One region of the Spirillospora sp. NPDC047279 genome, then DNA from elsewhere that is predicted to be linked to it. Evidence: riboswitches for the same ligand, from Rfam matches in the RefSeq annotation. Region 1 holds a riboswitch; each other region holds the start of a gene.
What was found. A riboswitch is a leader RNA that binds a small molecule or an ion and turns the genes downstream of it on or off. The one in region 1 is predicted to bind cyclic di-AMP.
Positions count from the first base shown of each region.

Region 1 (5,545 bases):
CTGTTCATCCTCATCCAACTACCCCATCGGTGCGTCATGTTCCCGCTACGCCGCAAGCGAACGGGGCTTTTCAGCAGGTCGTTCGCGCAGCGAGCCGTTCGATGCCGCACAACGCGCGGATTAGCCGACTGAGGCCTGTCTACCTCGTCGCGAGCGGCGCAACCCACAGAACGCTACGCCACAAGCGAACGGCCCGCCCCGAGTGTGCCGGAGCGGGCCGCCGAAGCGAGGTGTGTCAGTGAGCCGCCTCGTACTGCTCGACCACGTTCTGCGGGATGCGACCGCGCTCGTTGACCTTGATGCCGCGCTGCTTGGCCCAGGCGCGGATGTCGGCACTCCGCTCGCGACTGGACGCGCCGCGGGGGCGGCGGCGACGAACGGTGCCGGCCTTACGCGACTTCTCCACGAACGGCTGCAGAGAATCCCGCAGCTTCTTTGCGTTGGCGCTACTGAGATCGATCTCGTAGGAGGCGCCGTCGAGCGAGAACGCCACGGTCTCGTCCGCCTCGCCACCGTCGAGGTCATCGACGAGAAGCACCTGAACCTTCTGTGCCATGGGGACAGACCTTTCAGCTGGAGCAAACTGCATTCGGTTGACAAAGATATACCGCGATGTTGGCCGATGACAATTCAACACTCGCGATGAAGTTTCCTTCCCTGGGCGGTAACTCATCGTAATCAAGGTCGCCCAATCCGCCATCCGCCGGATAGCACTGCCCGCCACGGCGCGCGGCGGTCGGCAGGTGCATGAATTGTCCGGCCTCCGCGCCGGGATGTTTTCGAGGGTGACGGGGGTCACCGTGGGCCACCTGACCTGGGCCATCGATCTTGCATTCCTACTGGACGGACATTCCGAGGTGGCCGGTTCGGGGAGAGAAATACTCCCGGGGGGCGCTTAACGGGCAGGGCAACACCGATCCCGGAGCCATCGTTTAACCCCCACGTAACGGTACTTACCGGCACGCTGCGGCACCGAATCACCTCCACCGGGTGATCAGGACCGTACACCTGATGTGGATAGATTCCGGTGTGGACCGTGCCGACGAAATCCTTTGCCGTCCGCGCGCGCAAGGGCCGCCGCGCCCCGCGGCACGGATCGCATCCCTATATCAGCGGAAAAGTCCTCAATACCGTCACACCGCGCGTACCAGTCGACGTCAGCGACCGGACCCCGCGCCGCCCGCGCGTTTCACCACGAGAGTGCCCACCAGCCGCTCGTGCAGCGCCTGGCGCCGTTCCCCCTCGTACATTGCCGCCGCGTTCACGACCCAGAACAGACCGGCCAGTACGCCCAGGATGGGGACGGGCTGGACGGCGATGGGCACCGTGTACACCGCCGTTCGTGGCAGTGACCGCCACCATCCGACAGGTCCCCCGGAATCCATTCGCACGACCTGGACGCCGGCGAAGCGCTTGCCGAGAGTCCGCCCCAGGACGGCGAGCTGAACCCACTCATAAAGAAAGAGGCACGCCGCGATCGCCGGCGGCAGCGCGATCTCGGCTTCCCGCTCCGGCAGAACGGCGCCGACGACCATCACTACTGGCAGACCGACAAGAAGCGTGTCGACGATCCGGGCGAGCAACCGCTGCCCCGGCTCCGCCAGTTCGCCCGGCGGCCCGGAAACGGTGGACGCACCTTCTTCAGGGCCGCCTGGCGGCTCTTCTGGCGCGGGCACGGTGGACTTTCGGGCCTTCAGGCCTCGAACTCGGCGGTCTGGTCATACTCCGCGTACTGGCCCCGTTCGTCGATGACGACGGTGCCCGCAAGACGGTCGTGCAGGGACTGGTGCAGTGGCTGGTCCCAGATCGCCCACAGATAGGCCATCCACGCGCCCGCCCAGACGAGGAGCATCCCGTATGCGAAGTACTCCCAGAACATCACCGCGAGCGCCAGGAACGCGAAGACGCCGATCTGATAGGCGACATTGTTGATGGCCGAACGCCAGACCGCCTGGTACGTGGTCAGCGCCTCGCCCGCCGGCCGCACCTGCACGACGCCCAGCCCCATGATGCGCTTGCCGAGCGTGCGCCCCCACATCGACAGTTGCGCGGCCTCATAAAGGAAAGGCAACACCGACAACACCGTGAACAAGGTGAAGAGGATCGGCCAGTTCCAGACGCCGCCCTCGGTGTTGGCCTTGTCCCCGGCCGTGTCGAGCCCGATCACCCCGAGCGTGATCGGCAGGATGAGCGCGAAGCCGAAGACGGCCACCAGCGTGAAGTCGATGAGCCGGGCCCCGGCGCGCCGCGCGATCGGCGCCAGCGGGAGCTCGGCGGCGTCCGCCGTGTCGTCGTAATGCGGCTCGGACGGCTGCCACTGCTGCTGACCCTGCCACTGCTGCTGCCACTGCTGCTGCGGGGGCTGCCCGCCCTGCCACTGGGAAGGCGCCTGACCTCCCTGCCAGTGCTGCCCAGGGCCCGACTGCGGGTAGGGCCGCCCGCGGTGGGGGGGTTCACTCATCGGTCAGTCCTCCAGGCGAAGCAACATCCGGGTATTTCCCAACGTATTCGGCTTGACCCGGTCCAGGTCCAGAAACTCGGCCACACCGTCGTCATAAGAGCGCAGAAGTTCTTCGTACACCTCGGGCGAGACCGGCGTACCCAAGATCGGCTGGAACCCGTGCCGCGCGAAGAAGTCCACCTCGAAGGTAAGACAGAACACCCGTTCCACGCCCAGTTCCCGCGCGGTCTCCAGGAGCTTGGCGACGATGCGGTGACCGATCCCCCGCCCGCCGTGTCCCTTGTCGACCGCGACGGAACGGACCTCGGCCAGGTCGTCCCAGATCACGTGCAGGGCACCGCACCCGATGACGGCGTCGGCCTGGAGGTCCTCGGCGACCCAGAACTCCTGCACGTCCTCGTACAACTTCACGGTGGTCTTCTTGAGCAGGCGGCGCCCCGGCCCCGAGTACATGTCGACGAGGCGCCTGATGTGCCGGACGTCGGCGGTGCGGGCACGCCTGATCACTACTTCCACAAACAGGCGACATTATCGAACGTCCGGCCTTTACCTGTGGTGGACGTCCCCTTACCGTAGGTAGCTTCCCGGGGTGACTAGATAAAAGAGACCACACCCCCGCCCCGAAGGTGATGTAAGGCACATCCCCACCCCTGTGACATCAGGTGATCACTCTGTGGCGCCTGTGATTTCGCATGTTCTGGTTGGCATCGGGGTCCGACTCCGTTAGTGTCCTGCGCTGACATCGGCCACCGTCACGGCGGCCGAACCGCCGAGTCCACGGGCCGCAAGCCAGCGTCCCGAGGAGCCGGGGACCCACTTTCGGAGGGTTCCGGGGGATCACCCCGGTGCCCGTTACCGACTGGGGTGAATCCGCAGAGCGCGACCATCGCGCCGATCCGCGGAAGGGCTGCTCCGGCCCGAACCCGTCAGCTAACTCGGTAGGCGGACGAGGAGAGGAGAATTAGTGGAGCCATTGCGCCCTGCATCCTTTTCACGCTCGGTTCGCGGCAGGCGGGGTGCTCGATTCCGCGCCCTCGCCGTCACCGGGATGCTCGTCGGCGTGTCGCTGACGGCCCCGCCGGCGCACGCCGACCCCGAGCCGTCCACCAAGGAGCTGCGCTCGCAGGCCCACAAGCTCGCCGACCAGCTCGAGCAGCTGACCGAGCAGTACAACGGCCTCCGCGTGAAGCTCCAGCAGTCGCAGCGCGCCGCCAAGGTCGCCGCCGACAACGCCAAGCGCCAGGAGAAGGCGCTCGAGGGCGTGCGCGAGAAGGTCGGCAGCCTGGCCGCCACGAGCTACATGCAGGGCGGCGCCGACCCCACGGTCTCGTTCGTCGCCTCGCAGGACCCGCAGCGCCTCCTCGACCAGGCTGCCACCCTGCACTACTTCGCCACCCAGGACGGCACCCGCGTCCAGGGCCTCATGCAGGCGATGCAGGCCGCCCAGCGCGCCCGCAAGGCGGCGGAACAACGCGCCAAGCAGGTCTCCCAGCTCCGGACCCAGCTGGACTCCCAGCGCAAGAAGGTCACCGACCTCTACGAGAAGGTCCGCGGCCGCCTGGTCAAGCGCGACCCCACCGAGCTCGCCAAGCTCCCCGTCGTCGGCACCGGCAAGGGCGCCCAGGCCCTCCGCTACGCGATGGGCAAGCTCGGCCGTCCGTACGTCTGGGGCGCCGCGGGCCCGACCTCGTTCGACTGCTCGGGCCTCACCATGTGGGCCTACAAGCAGGTCGGCATCAGCCTCCCGCACTACACCGGCAGCCAGTGGAACGCGGGCACCCACATCTCCCGCGAGCAGCTCCAGCCGGGCGACCTCGTCTTCTTCTACGCCGACCTGCACCACATGGGCATGTACGTCGGCGACGGCAAGATGCTCCACGCCCCGCAGACCGGCGACGTCGTCAAGATCGTCCCGATGTCGGGCCGTCCCTACGCCGGCGCCGTCCGCGTCGCCTGACCGCTCCCAGGAACGCTCTCGACAACCCGCCACACGCCCGAGGAAAGCCGCCGCCATCCCCGCACATCTCCTGCGCCCTCAAAGCGCATCAGGGGCGCTGCCTGACGCACGCCGCCCCATGAACGAACGCGTCGGGGCCGAGCCCAGGTGGACTCGGCCCCGACGACATGAAGCCGCTAGAGACGTGATACCGATCAAGACACCTACATGTGGACGGGAGCGCGTAGGCGTTGGGGGGTCGGGGACGAGAAGGGTGCGGCGGCTTCCCCCGGGAGCGCCGCGCGGCGGGCGAGCCGGAGCTTCGTCCGCGGCGACGTCTGATGCAGGGACCTACCTGTCAGAACGTCGCCGCTGCGGGGATGGACGTAGCTCGTCTCGAACTGCTCAGATGAGTTGCCTTCGGGCCGCCCACACCACGGCCTCGATAGGGGTGTTGACCTCGAGCCGATCGCAGATCGTGCGCAGACGCCGCCTCAACGTCCGCGCGCTCAGCTCGAGTTTGCGTGCCGCCACATCGGCTGTGACACCGCTGGCGATCTGCGCGAGCAACCTGATCTCCTCCTCGCTCAGTCGCAGATCGTCGGTGCCACGACGTGCGAGTGTGGCCTGTTCCACTCCGTCCTCCCTCGTCCGTGGTGATGACCGCGGGGATGCAGCCGTCCGCTGCACAGGCACGGGTAGGCCTCTTACGCGTTGGGTTGCGTGGGTCCGGAGCCTCCGGACTTAGATCATCTGTTTCCTATCCATCTCGCATGCTTGGCCGGAGGTGGCCGATGGGTCGGTTGCGGGGCGTCGAGCGGGAACTCCGGGTGACGATTCACTCGTTGGCCAACCGAACGCGGGCACCCCGTCAGGGAGGTCTGGTTCCGGGACGGGCCATGATCGCCAGCCATCTCGAGCCCATCCCTTCTCGCCCGATTTCGTCGACCCCGTGCCAACGATGATCGTGAATCGTTTCAAGCTACGCTTCGGCTCGGAACGCTAGGCGGCCGGATCCGGCCCGTCAAGCGCCGATTGAGTACCTTGTGTGCTTGTATGGCCACCATGCGTGATGGTTTTCACGGGGGTCCGCAAGGGGGAGCTCAATAACCTGCGAAAACAGCCCCGGGGTCGACGAGGAGTGAGTT
Region 1 covers NZ_JBEYUA010000002.1:196,258-201,802, forward strand. Annotated here, with positions in the region: gene ABZ810_RS05150 (Lsr2 family protein) at 236-556, opposite strand; gene ABZ810_RS05155 (RDD family protein) at 1,158-1,604, opposite strand; gene ABZ810_RS05160 (RDD family protein) at 1,694-2,461, opposite strand; gene ABZ810_RS05165 (amino-acid N-acetyltransferase) at 2,465-2,983, opposite strand; cyclic di-AMP (ydaO/yuaA leader) riboswitch at 3,219-3,422, shown strand; gene ABZ810_RS05170 (NlpC/P60 family protein) at 3,522-4,418, shown strand; gene ABZ810_RS05175 (LuxR C-terminal-related transcriptional regulator) at 4,803-5,033, opposite strand; gene ABZ810_RS05180 (LacI family DNA-binding transcriptional regulator) at 5,544-5,545, shown strand, end outside.

Region 2 (5,545 bases), on a different contig from region 1:
CCAGCCCGGTCACCAGGCCCGCGTAGGCGGGAGGCGTGAGCGCGTCGTCGAACGCCCGGGACCGCGCGATCTCCGCGGCCGTGAAGTCCAGCGCCGGATCGGGCGCCACCGAGCCACCAGGGACCTTCCCCGGCAGCGGCTCCCACGGCGTGGTCAACCCCAAGATCACCCCGACCGCCCCGAACAACACCCCGGCGCTGACAGCAGCAGCCACCCGAGCCCGCCGCATCCCCGCCACCCCACCCAACACCCCGCCGCCCCCACCCGACGCCTCACCCCTCCCACCGGACGTCTCACCGGCCTCGCCCGACCTGTCGCCGGTCTCAACATGACGATCAGCGACCTCAGCGGCATGGTCCACCGCCTCGGCCGGGTGTTCCCCTGCCGCAACCGGTGGTTCTTCAGGTTCGGTGGCGTGGTCTGCGGCCTGGGTTGGTGTCTCGGCGGGCTCGGTGGGGCGGTCCACGGCCTCGGTCGGTCGTTCTTCAGGCTCGGCGACGCGATCAGTCGGCGTGGCCGGTGACTCGGCGCGCTCGGCCGGTGGTTCTTCAGGCTTGGCGGCGTGGTTGACCGCCTTGGTCGGGTGTTCCCCTGCCGCAACCGGTGGTTCTTCAGGTTCGGTGGCGTGGTCTGCGGCTTGGGCTGGTGTCTCGGCGGGCTCGGTGGGGCGGTCCATGGCCTTGGTCGGTTGGTCTTCAGGTTCGGCGACGCGGTCTGTCGGCGTGGCCGGTGACTCGGTGCGCTCGGCCGGTGGTTCTTCAGGCTTGGCGGCGTGGTCTGCGGCGTGGTCTGCGGGCTGGGCTGCGGGCTCAGCCGGTGACTTCTCCGGCTGAGGCTGGGCGGGGTGGGTCAACGCAGCTCCTCGTGCAGGTAGTCGCGCCACATGGCGGTGAACCGGGGCGGGGTGACGCCCAGCACCTCGCGCAGGGCGGCCTCCTCGCCGCCGCGCGCGGCGGCCCGGTAGAGCCGTACGAGCGCCGGTTCACCGTACCGGTCGGCGATCATGCGGCAGGCGAGCCACGCCTCCTGGTAGGCCTGGGAGAGCCGCGGGGCGGTGCCGGAGAAGGCGTCCGCGGCGGGCAGGCGGGCGGGCGTCCGGCCGCCGGTGACCTCGCGGCGCAGCTCGCGGGCGGCCGACCGTACGCTCACCTTGGCCTTGCGGTAGCCGACGTAGTCGGCGAAGCCCTCGATGAGCCAGACGGGCGTCCGGCCGTCCTGGGCTCCGCCGGTGGCGACATGGGTCACCTCGTGGGTGAGCACGACGCTCTTGCCGAGGTCGTTCAGCCGCCCGAACGTGCCGGGCGAGACGATCACGCGGTCCTCGCCACGGCCGCCGCCGGCCGCGGGGGCCACCGCGGCCAGGGCGGCGATCTCCTTGAGCTCCCGGTCGTCGCCGGCCAGCGCCGACGCCTGGGCCGGGTCGGAGGGGACGAGCACGACCGCGCGCCGGGCCCAGCCGGTGCCGACCACGCCGGTGACGACCGGCACGGCCGCGTCCAGCCGCCGCGCGATCTCGTCGAGACCGCGGGCGTCGCCGATGACCAGGCCGCCGCGCCCGCGCCGGACGGTCAGCGGCCCGCCGTCCCACATCTCCACGTCGTCGCGCAGGCCGCGGGCGGCGGCGTCGCCGACGATCACCCAGGTGCCGGACCGTCGCGCGAACGTGAGGTAGCGGGTGCGCGCGACCTCGCCGCGGTCGAACCCGTGCAGCCGGTACCGCAGGCTCACCCGGACCGCGGGGGCGCCGGACGCGGTCGCGGGCTCGATCGCCTCGAAGCGTTCGCGCCACGAGCCGAGCGGCAGCCTGGCCAGGTTGTCGTAGACCGCCGCCTGGGCCTCCTGGTACGCGGCGGGCGCCGAGGCGACCGTGGCGAGGAACCGGACCCGATCATGCTCCCGCACGGCCGCCGCGCGGTTGGCCAGGACGGCCTCGACCGCGCCGGCGTCCGGCGGCTCCGACGGCGTGGCGGCCGCGGCGGTCGCCGGAGGCGGGTCGTCACCGCCCGCGCCGGCCAGGGCGGCACCGGCGGCGGCGACGCAGGCGGCGGTGCCGAGGCCGATCAACGCGACGGCCCGGCGGCGTGACACGCCACCGGGCTCATCGGGTCTCTCGTCCGGCCTCTCGACGGGCCGCTCCTGTTCCATGCGGCGATCCTATTGACCGGGCCGGGATGCCCGCGCCCAGGTCACGCCGGGGTCACTTCGCGTAGTCGGGGTAGCCGTAGCCGACGATCTGGCCGGCCGGCCGTTCGCGGATCTTGACGGCGTTCGAGGTGTTGCCCTCGACGGTCTGCACGGTGCCGTCGCCGTTGTCCTTGACCACCATGCCGACGTGCACGATGTCGTCGATGTCCTTGGAACCGCCCCAGTCGAAGAAGACGATGGCCCCGGGCCTGGGCTCGGTGCCCCAGCGGTCCTGCTCCTCGAACCACTTGGCGTGCTCGACCGTCCAGGCGTCGCTGCCCATGCCGTGGCCGAACCCGAGCTCCTCGCCGATCCAGGACACGAACATGTCGCACCACTGGGCGTCGCTGTAGCCCTCCAGGTCGCCGCCGTCGCGTTCGAGCGTCTCCTTGGCGCGGTCGGTGCCCATGTACCACTCGTTGAACTTGGTCTCGCCGTTCTCGTCCTCGGAGATGCCCACCTGGGACTTGGCGAGCTTGATCGCGTCGTCGGCGGTCGGCTTCTTCGGCTCGGTCTTCACCGGCGCCTTGGACGCTCCGGCGGCGGACGGCGCGGTGCTCGCCCGGCCCGCGTCGCCGGAGAGCTTCTCGGGTACGTCGTGGGACTTCTTCTTGGGGGCGCCCGGCTGGACGGCCGCGGCGGCGGCCGGGGCTTTGGCGGCGGCCGACCCGGCGGGCGCGGCGCCGACCGCGGCCTGCGCGGTGACGGTCGCCGTCCCGATGACGGCGGCGCCCGCGACGAGGCCGCCGGTGGTACGCAGGGTGATCTTGAGTGGGCTGGGCTTGCGGTGCTTGCCTGGCACGAGGGGATCTCCTTGGCTTCCATGCCGCCTACCGGGTTAGCTGACGGGTTCGGGCGTGGAAGCTGCCCTACGGCCTGCGCGCAGGCCGATTCACCCCAAGGGACTGCTCAGCCGGGCCCCTGGTCGGGGCGGAGGCATGGTGGGTCCCCGGCTCCGCGCGTGCGCGGACTCGGCGGTGGCCGTCCGAAACGGCCGTTCAAGATTTCTGAGGGGATCGGGCGCGGCCGTTCACGGGGGGAGGGAACGGCCGCGCCCGGTGAGGGAGGGATGTGGCTCGGTAGAAGACGTGGCTCAGTAGGGACGGACCGCGCCGGAGAAGGTCTTCTTGCGGTAGCTGTCGAGCTTGACGACCTTCACGTGGCTGCGGCTGTTGGGGGCGTGGATCATCCAGATCTTGTTGCCCTTGCGCTTGGACACGATGCCCACGTGGCCCTTGCCGTTGAAGAAGACCAGATCGCCGGGGGCGAGCTTCTTCCAGGACACCTTGTTCTTGACCGCGCGGTACTGGGCGGTGGTGACGCGGGGCAGCTTGACCCCGGCCTTGCGGTACGACCACTGCACGAGACCGGAGCAGTCGAAGGCGTGAGGACCGGCCGCGCCGTAGCGGTACGGCTTGCCCTTCTTCTTGAACGCGTACTTCAGGGCCTTCTGGGCGAGCTTCTGGCGCTCGGCCCAGGTCTTGTGCTTGGCCTGCTTGACGACCTTGGCCACCGGAACGGCCTTGGTGGCCGCCTCGGCGGAGGGGGCGGGTCCCGTCGCGAGAAGGGGGGTGGCCACCGCGGTGGCGACCACGAGACCGCCGAAGCGGACGCGACGGGACATGACAGCGTTGCTGGACAGGGGAGTCTCCTTCTTCCAGACGCCTACCGGGTTAGCTGACGGGTTCGGGCGTGGAAGTTGCCCTACGGTGCGCCCGGTTCGAGGGGATCGAAGGAGGGCGCGCCGATTCACCCCGTTCGGGGCCCGTCGAAGAGGGACGGGCCGCGAGAGTGGGTCCCCGGCTCCGCGCGATGGCGGACTCGGCGCTGCCGCGGCGATCCTGGGGCGCGATGGGGCCCGTGCGCGGGACCCTGTGTCCCGCGTGCGAAAGCGCGGCGCTGATGTTGTGTGATGGGGCGGCCCCAAGACAGGGGAACCGCCGTCGGCCCGGACTCGATGGAAAGCCGTCGTGACGCGCTCGTTCGGCGCCATGCACGCCTGAGCGTGCGCACGGTACGGCTGAGCCGGCCGGTCGGGTGCGGCGCGTGGAGGGCGTCGCACCGGCCTCGGCACCTGGACGGTGTCGAGCGGGGGGACGCGACGCCTGGTGAGCGCCGCGGGTCGCCACAAAGTATCAAAGGGTCAACCGAAAGCAAATCGGTCGCAAAGTAAAGAACGGACCAGGTCAGACCTGGTCCGTTCTCTGGTGCGCCCGGGCTAGGGGCGCGAAGTGTCGAGCGTCACGGCCGTCCGGCGCCGTAGTAGTTCGACAGGTAGTAGCCGGAGGTGATGCTGACGACCTGGACGCTCTTGCCGGTGCTCGGCGAGTGGATCATCTGGCCGTTGCCCACGTACAGGCCGACGTGGCCCAGGCTGCGGAAGAAGACCAGGTCGCCGGGCTGCAGGTCGCTCTTGGCGACGCGCTTGGTGGCGGCCCACTGCGAGTTGGTCGTCCGGGTGATGCTGACCCCGGCGGCCTCCCAGGCCCGCATGGTCAGGCCGGAGCAGTCGTAGCGGGGGCCGGTGCCGCCGTACTGGTACGGCGTGCCGAGCTTGCTGTAGGCGAAGTCGAGCGCCGTGCGGGCCGAGCCGCTGGCGGGGCCGTTGTAGGTGCCGCCGATGGCGCCGCCGCCGGACTTCTGGGTCTTGATGCCGAACTTGGCGAGCGCCCGCTTTTGGGCCGCGATCGACTTCTCGACCTTGGCCTTCTGGTCCTTGAGCTCCTTGGCCTTGCCCGCGGCGTCGTCGTAGGCGCGCTGGGCCTGGGCCTTCTCCCGCTGCACCCGCTGTGCGGCGGTCAGGAACTGGGTCACCTCGGAGTTGCGGTTGCGGGACAGGTGCGTGAAGACCGCCGACTGGTCGAGAACGGCCTGCGGGTCATCGCTGCCGATGAAGCCCGCGACGTCGCCGGTCTCGCCGTTCTTGTAGGCGGTGGCGGCCATCTGAGCGATCTTGCCGCGGAGGGTCTCGAACGCGAGTTCCTCGTCCTTGGCGGCACGCTGCTTGGCCTGGAGCTTCTTCTTGGCGATCTTGAGATCCTCGCCGACCTGGTTGTACTTCTCGACCAGATCCTCAACCTGCTCGTTGAGCTTGTTGAGCTTCTTCTGGACCTGGGCCGCGGTGGGCTTGGGCTCAGCGTGCGCCGACGCCATGGGCAACACCATGGTGGTCGTCGCGGCGAGGCAGGCTGTCGCCATCAGCCGCCGGGAGCTGCGATCACTGGCCACGGTCGGATATGCCCCTCTCGTCCGCCTATATCAGCGGCTGACATTAGCGAGGGGGCACACCAGTCACAACCGAATCGTCAGTATTCATCAAGCTCGCCCAGCTTTTACCCCATTCCGTGACGATCAGATCACG
Region 2 covers NZ_JBEYUA010000012.1:174,688-180,232, forward strand. Annotated here, with positions in the region: gene ABZ810_RS29380 (M48 family metallopeptidase) at 1-214, opposite strand, end outside; gene ABZ810_RS29385 (hypothetical protein) at 850-2,145, opposite strand; gene ABZ810_RS29390 (CHAP domain-containing protein) at 2,198-2,986, opposite strand; cyclic di-AMP (ydaO/yuaA leader) riboswitch at 2,997-3,171, opposite strand; gene ABZ810_RS29395 (C40 family peptidase) at 3,278-3,808, opposite strand; cyclic di-AMP (ydaO/yuaA leader) riboswitch at 3,832-4,021, opposite strand; gene ABZ810_RS29400 (NlpC/P60 family protein) at 4,426-5,412, opposite strand.
Region 2: linked by a shared signal. The riboswitch ahead of ABZ810_RS29390 (CHAP domain-containing protein) and the one ahead of ABZ810_RS05170 (NlpC/P60 family protein) in region 1 are both predicted to bind cyclic di-AMP.

Region 3 (5,545 bases), on a different contig from region 1:
GGATGCCCCCGCCACCCGGCCCCCAGGGTCAGGGTCAGTACGGCCAGCAGCCCTACCAGCAGGCGCCCTACGGCCAGCAGCAGGCGCCCGACCCGTACGGCCAGCAGCAGGCCCCGGACCCCTACGGTCAACAGCAGCAGGCCCCGGACCCCTACGGTCAGCAGCAGGCCCCGGACCCCTACGGCGGTGGCGGCGGCCAGCAGCAGGCGCCCGACCCCTACGGTCAGCAGGCCCCGGACCCGTACGGCCAGCAGGCTCCGCAGCAGCAGTCCCCGCAGCAGCAGTCTCCGCAGATGCCGGACCCGTACCAGATGCCCGACCCCTACGGTCAGGCTCCACCGCAGCAGCAGGCCCCGTCGCCCCAGAACGACCCGTGGGGCGCGCAGCAGCAGCAGCACGACCAGCAGCAGCAGTCCCCGCAGGACCCGTGGGGACAGCAGCCGATGCAGCAGTCGCCGCAGCATGGCCCGCCGGATCCGTACGGCGGTGGTGGCGGTGGCCAGCAGCAGGCGCCCGACCCCTACGGTCAGCAGCAGGCGCCCTACGGCCAGCAGCAGGGCCAGGACCCGTACGGTCAGCAGCAGGCCCCCGACCCTTACGGTCAGCAGCAGCAGGCTCCGGACCCCTACGGTCAGCAGCAGGCGCCCGACCCGTACGGCCAGCAGCAGGGCCCGCAGCACCAGGGCGGGCCTCAGCAGCAGGACGCGGGCTGGGGCGCGCCGCCTCCGCCCCAGGGCGGCGGGTGGGGCCCCGGCGCTCCGCAGCAGTCCGACCAGCGGCCGTCGATGCCGCCGCCTCCCGGGCGTGAGCAGACCCTGCTCCCGCCCGACCAGATGGGGCAGCCCCGGCCGCCGGACGGCACCGCGTTCATGTGCCCCTACTGCGAGGCGGTGCTGAGCAACCCGAGCGCCTCGCAGTGCGAGTCGTGCCTGCGGCCCCTGCCGGGCAAGGGCCCGGGAACGGGCACGCCGAGCCTGCGGGTGCACTTCCCGACCGGTGAGCTCAAGATCTCGATCGGCCAGCACCTGGTGCTGGGCCGTGACGCGGGCCAGTCCCCGGTGGCGGCGTCGTTCACCCAGTACGACAACGTGTCCCGGCGGCACTCGACGGTCTGGCTCGACCAGTCGGGCACCGCCTGGGTGCGGGACGAGGGCTCGACCAACGGCACCTTCGTCAACGGTGAACGTCTCCCGCGCGGGGTCGAGGCGCCGCTCCGCGACGGCGACCAGCTTCGCCTGGCCGCCGACGTGACCGGCACCGTCCAGCTCACCTGACCGGCGCACGAGGCACCGAAGGGCGGTCTCCTCGCATGAGAGGAGACCGCCCTTCGGTGTTCGTCCGGGCAGTGCCCGGCCCGCTCCTGGCATGGAAACGGGGGCCGTCCCTCCGGGTGGGACGGCCCCCGTTCCCCTTAGCGTTCGGTCGGCCGCTAACGCTCGGTCCGCCGCGGTCGGTCGCAACGTTCGGTCCGCCGTAACGCAGGCCTTGCCGGCTCGGCGCCCTAAAGGTATGCGATAACGCCAAATGCTCGGGCCGGTTCGGCCGCCCGCCGGGCGGGAGGTCAGCCGGAGCGCTTGGCGCGGGCGCGGGTGCGCTCGCGCTCCTTGGCGTCCAGGACGACCTTGCGGAGCCGGACGGCCTTCGGCGTCACCTCGACGCACTCGTCCTCGCGGCAGAACTCCAGGGCCTCCTCCAGCGAAAGGATCTTCGCCGGGGTGAGGCGCTCGAGCTCGTCGCCGGTGGACGAGCGCATGTTGGTGAGCTTCTTCTCCTTGGTGATGTTGACGTCCATGTCGTCGGACCGCGAGTTCTCGCCGACGATCATGCCCTCGTACACCTCGGTGGTCGGGCCCACGAAGAAGGTGCCGCGCTCCTGGAGGTTGGTGATCGCGTAAGCGGTCGCCGGGCCGGTGCGGTCGGCGACCAGGGAGCCGGACGGCCGCGTGCGCAGCTCGCCGAACCACGGCTCGTACGACTCGAAGACGTGGTGCGCCATGCCGGTGCCGCGCGTCTCGGTCATGAACTCGGTGCGGAAGCCGATCAGGCCGCGGGCCGGGACCAGGAACTCCATCCGGATCCAGCCGGTGCCGTGGTTGGTCATGTGCTCCATGCGGCCCTTGCGGACCGCCATGAGCTGGGTGACCGCGCCGAGGTGCTCCTCGGGGATGTCGACCGTCAGGCGTTCGACCGGCTCGTGCTTCTTGCCGTCGATCTCCTTGGCGACCACCTGCGGCTTGCCCACGGTCAGCTCGTACCCCTCGCGGCGCATGTTCTCGACCAGGATGGCCAGCGCCAGCTCGCCGCGGCCCTGGACCTCCCAGGTGTCGGGACGCTCGGTCGGCAGCACGCGGATGGAGACGTTGCCGACCAGCTCGCGGGCGAGGCGGTCCTTGACCATGCGGGCGGTGACCTTGGTGCCCTTCTCCCGGCCGGCCATCGGGCTGTTGTTGGTGCCGATGGTCATGGAGATGGCGGGCTCGTCCACCGTGATCAGCGGCAGCGGGCGCGGGTCGTCGGGGTCGGCGATGGTGTCACCGATCATGATCTCCGGGATGCCGGAGATCGCGATGATGTCGCCGGGGCCGGCCTCGTCGGCGGGCTTGCGCTCCAGCGCGTCCGTCATCAACAGCTCGGTGATCTTGACCCGCTCGATGCTGCCGTCGTGGCGGCACCAGGCGACCTGCTGGCCCTTCTTGATCGTGCCCGCGTAGATGCGGCAGAGCGCGATCCGGCCCAGGTAGCTGGACGCGTCGAGGTTGGTGACGTGCGCCTGGAGCGGCGCGTCCGGGTCGAACGAGGGCGCCGGGATCGTGTTCTTGATGACCTCGAACAGCGGCTCGAGGTCCTCGCTGTCGGGCTGCTCGCCGTTGCCGGGCTTGTTGAGCGACGCGCGGCCGGCGCGGCCGGAGGCGAAGACGATCGGGAACTCGATCTGGTCCTCTTCGGCGTCGAGGTCCATGAAGAGCTCGTACGTCTCGTCGACGACCTCGTCGATGCGCGCGTCGGGCCGGTCGGTCTTGTTGACCACCAGGATCACCGGCAGCCTGGCCTCCAGGGCCTTGCGCAGCACGAAGCGGGTCTGGGGGAGGGGGCCCTCGCTGGCGTCCACCAGGAGGACGACGCCGTCCACCATCGACAGCCCGCGCTCGACCTCGCCGCCGAAGTCGGCGTGGCCGGGGGTGTCGATGATGTTGATCGTCATCCCGTTGTGCCGGACCGCCGTGTTCTTGGCGAGGATGGTGATGCCCTTCTCACGCTCCAGATCATTGGAGTCCATGACGCGGTCATCGACGTCCTGGTTCTCGCGGAAGGCGCCGGACTGCCAGAGCATGGCGTCGACCAGCGTGGTCTTGCCGTGGTCGACGTGGGCGACGATCGCGACGTTCCGCAGGTCATCGCGCGTGGAGAAGGGCATGCGAACTCGCTTGGGTGATGGTTGGGAATCGCCGCAGACGTGCGGCCCAGCCAATTCTACTTGGCGCGCAAACCCGCCCCGGCCTTCCGCGGCCGACACCAGCCACGATTACTCCTTCATGGGCCCTTTGTGTACAGCTCTGGCCGCCGCCCCTCCAGTGCGGTGACCAGCCTCACGACCACCCGTCCGCGCCGGCCCGGCACCCGTCCAACCGCGGAACCGGGGTCAGGTACGTGCCCGCGCCGCCGTCCTGCGATGTGGCGAAGGTCTCGAACCCTTCCGAACGTGCGGGCGGCGTCCAGATCGTCTGAAACCCTTGCGACCAGGGCGTTCTCGCCATCCGGCGGCATCCAGTCGCATGTCCCTTTTGGTCGCCGCATTTGCCGTAATTTGCCATCCCTTTGTACGCTCCTGCGGATCCGGCCGCTCGACGTCCGACAGGGACGGTGGCCGGACCGCCGAATCCCCGCCGAGGGGAACCGGGGAACCAACACCCCCTGGGGCGAATCCGCGTTCGCGCGGTAGGGCGACTCCTGGCCCGAGCCCGTCAGCTAACCCGGTAGGCGGACGAGGAGAGGAGAACACCGGCTTGTCACCGGACCCCCAGCGTCGCCGTTTCGTCATGTCCATCGCGGCCACCGCCGCGGTCGTCGCGACAGGCGCCGTCATCGCCCCCGCGCAGGCCGCCCCCGCCGCCCTGGTCGCCGCCCCCTTCGCGGCTCCCAGCCCCTCCGGCAAGCCCACCGAGAGCGAGCTGCGCAAGCGCCTGAACGCCCTCAACACCGAGGCCGAGAAGCTCACCGAGCAGTTCAACAAGTCCCGCGTCGAACTCGGCAAGGCCCAGCGCGCCCTCCGCGAGGCCACCCGGACGGCCGCAGCCCTCGAGGCCCAGGCCGCTCCCGCCCGCGAGCAGCTCGGCCGCCTGGCCGCGAACAACTACATGACCGGCGGCCCGGACATGATGTTCACCACCAACGGCACCACCGAGGGCCTCTCCGACTCCGCCTACCTGGCCCAGAACCAGGCGTCGGTCGTCAACGCCCTCCAGGCCCGCATCGACCAGGCCAACCAGGCCCGCCGCGACGCCGAGACCAAGAACACCGCCGCCACCCAGGCCGCCGACCGGGCCCAGAAGGCCAAGGCCGCCGCCAAGGCCAAGGTGGACGAGGTCACCAAGCAGCTCGACAAGCTGACGACCACCCGCACCAAGGACCCCACGTCCGGCTACACCGCCGTCATCAAGGGCTCCGACCTGCCCGCCAGGATGACCCGCAAGGCCCTCGGCAAGCTCGGCAGCCCCTACGTCTGGGCCGCCGCGGGCCCCAACAGCTTCGACTGCTCGGGCCTCGTCGTCTGGGCCTACGCCCAGGTCGGCAAGTCCGGCCTCCCGCACTACACCGGCGACCTCTTCCAGCTGGGCAGCAAGGTCGACAAGGGCTCCCTCCGCGCCGGCGACCTGGTCTACTTCGGCGGCAGCCTCCACCACATGGGCATCTACGTGGGCGGCGGCCGCTACGTCCACGCCCCCCAGACCGGCGACGTCGTCAAGATCTCCAAGCTCTCCGAACGCTCCGACTACGCCGGCGCCAACCGAATCTCCTAGCCCACCCGCCCCACACCCACTTGAGCCGTCCGCCCTGGCCCGCCCCGGAGCCACCCCCGACGGTCTCGCCCCCACCCCGCACTGCGCCCGACCCTGCGCTGGCTTGCGCTGCACCTGGCCCTGTGCCGCTCCGCGCTGCGCCTGGCCCCGCACTGCGTTGCTCCGTGCTGAGCCCGACCCCGCGCCGCCCTGTGCTGCGCCCGGACATCGCGCCGGGCCCGTGCTGCGCCTGCCCCTGCGCTGCTCCGTGCTGCCCCTGCCCCTGCGCTGCTCTGTGCTGCGCCTGTCCCTGCGCCGCTCCGCGCTGCGCCCCGCCCTGCGCCGCTCTGCGCTGTGTACGGCCTGCGCTAGGTCGACTTTGCGCCGCGTTCGATGATGCGGGGCGCCCACTGGGCGCGGTGCCCGGCCCATGTCGCGCCGGCCAAGGGCCGGCCCGGCCCGCGTTACGCCAGTCGGTGTTGCTCTGCGCTGCGTTCATCCTGTGCCGCGCCGACTTTGCACTGTGCCGCGCCGGCCCCGCGCTGCGC
Region 3 covers NZ_JBEYUA010000008.1:298,007-303,551, forward strand. Annotated here, with positions in the region: gene ABZ810_RS22555 (FHA domain-containing protein) at 1-1,274, shown strand, start outside; gene typA (translational GTPase TypA) at 1,562-3,415, opposite strand; cyclic di-AMP (ydaO/yuaA leader) riboswitch at 3,862-3,997, shown strand; gene ABZ810_RS22565 (C40 family peptidase) at 4,038-5,018, shown strand.
Region 3: linked by a shared signal. The riboswitch ahead of ABZ810_RS22565 (C40 family peptidase) and the one ahead of ABZ810_RS05170 (NlpC/P60 family protein) in region 1 are both predicted to bind cyclic di-AMP.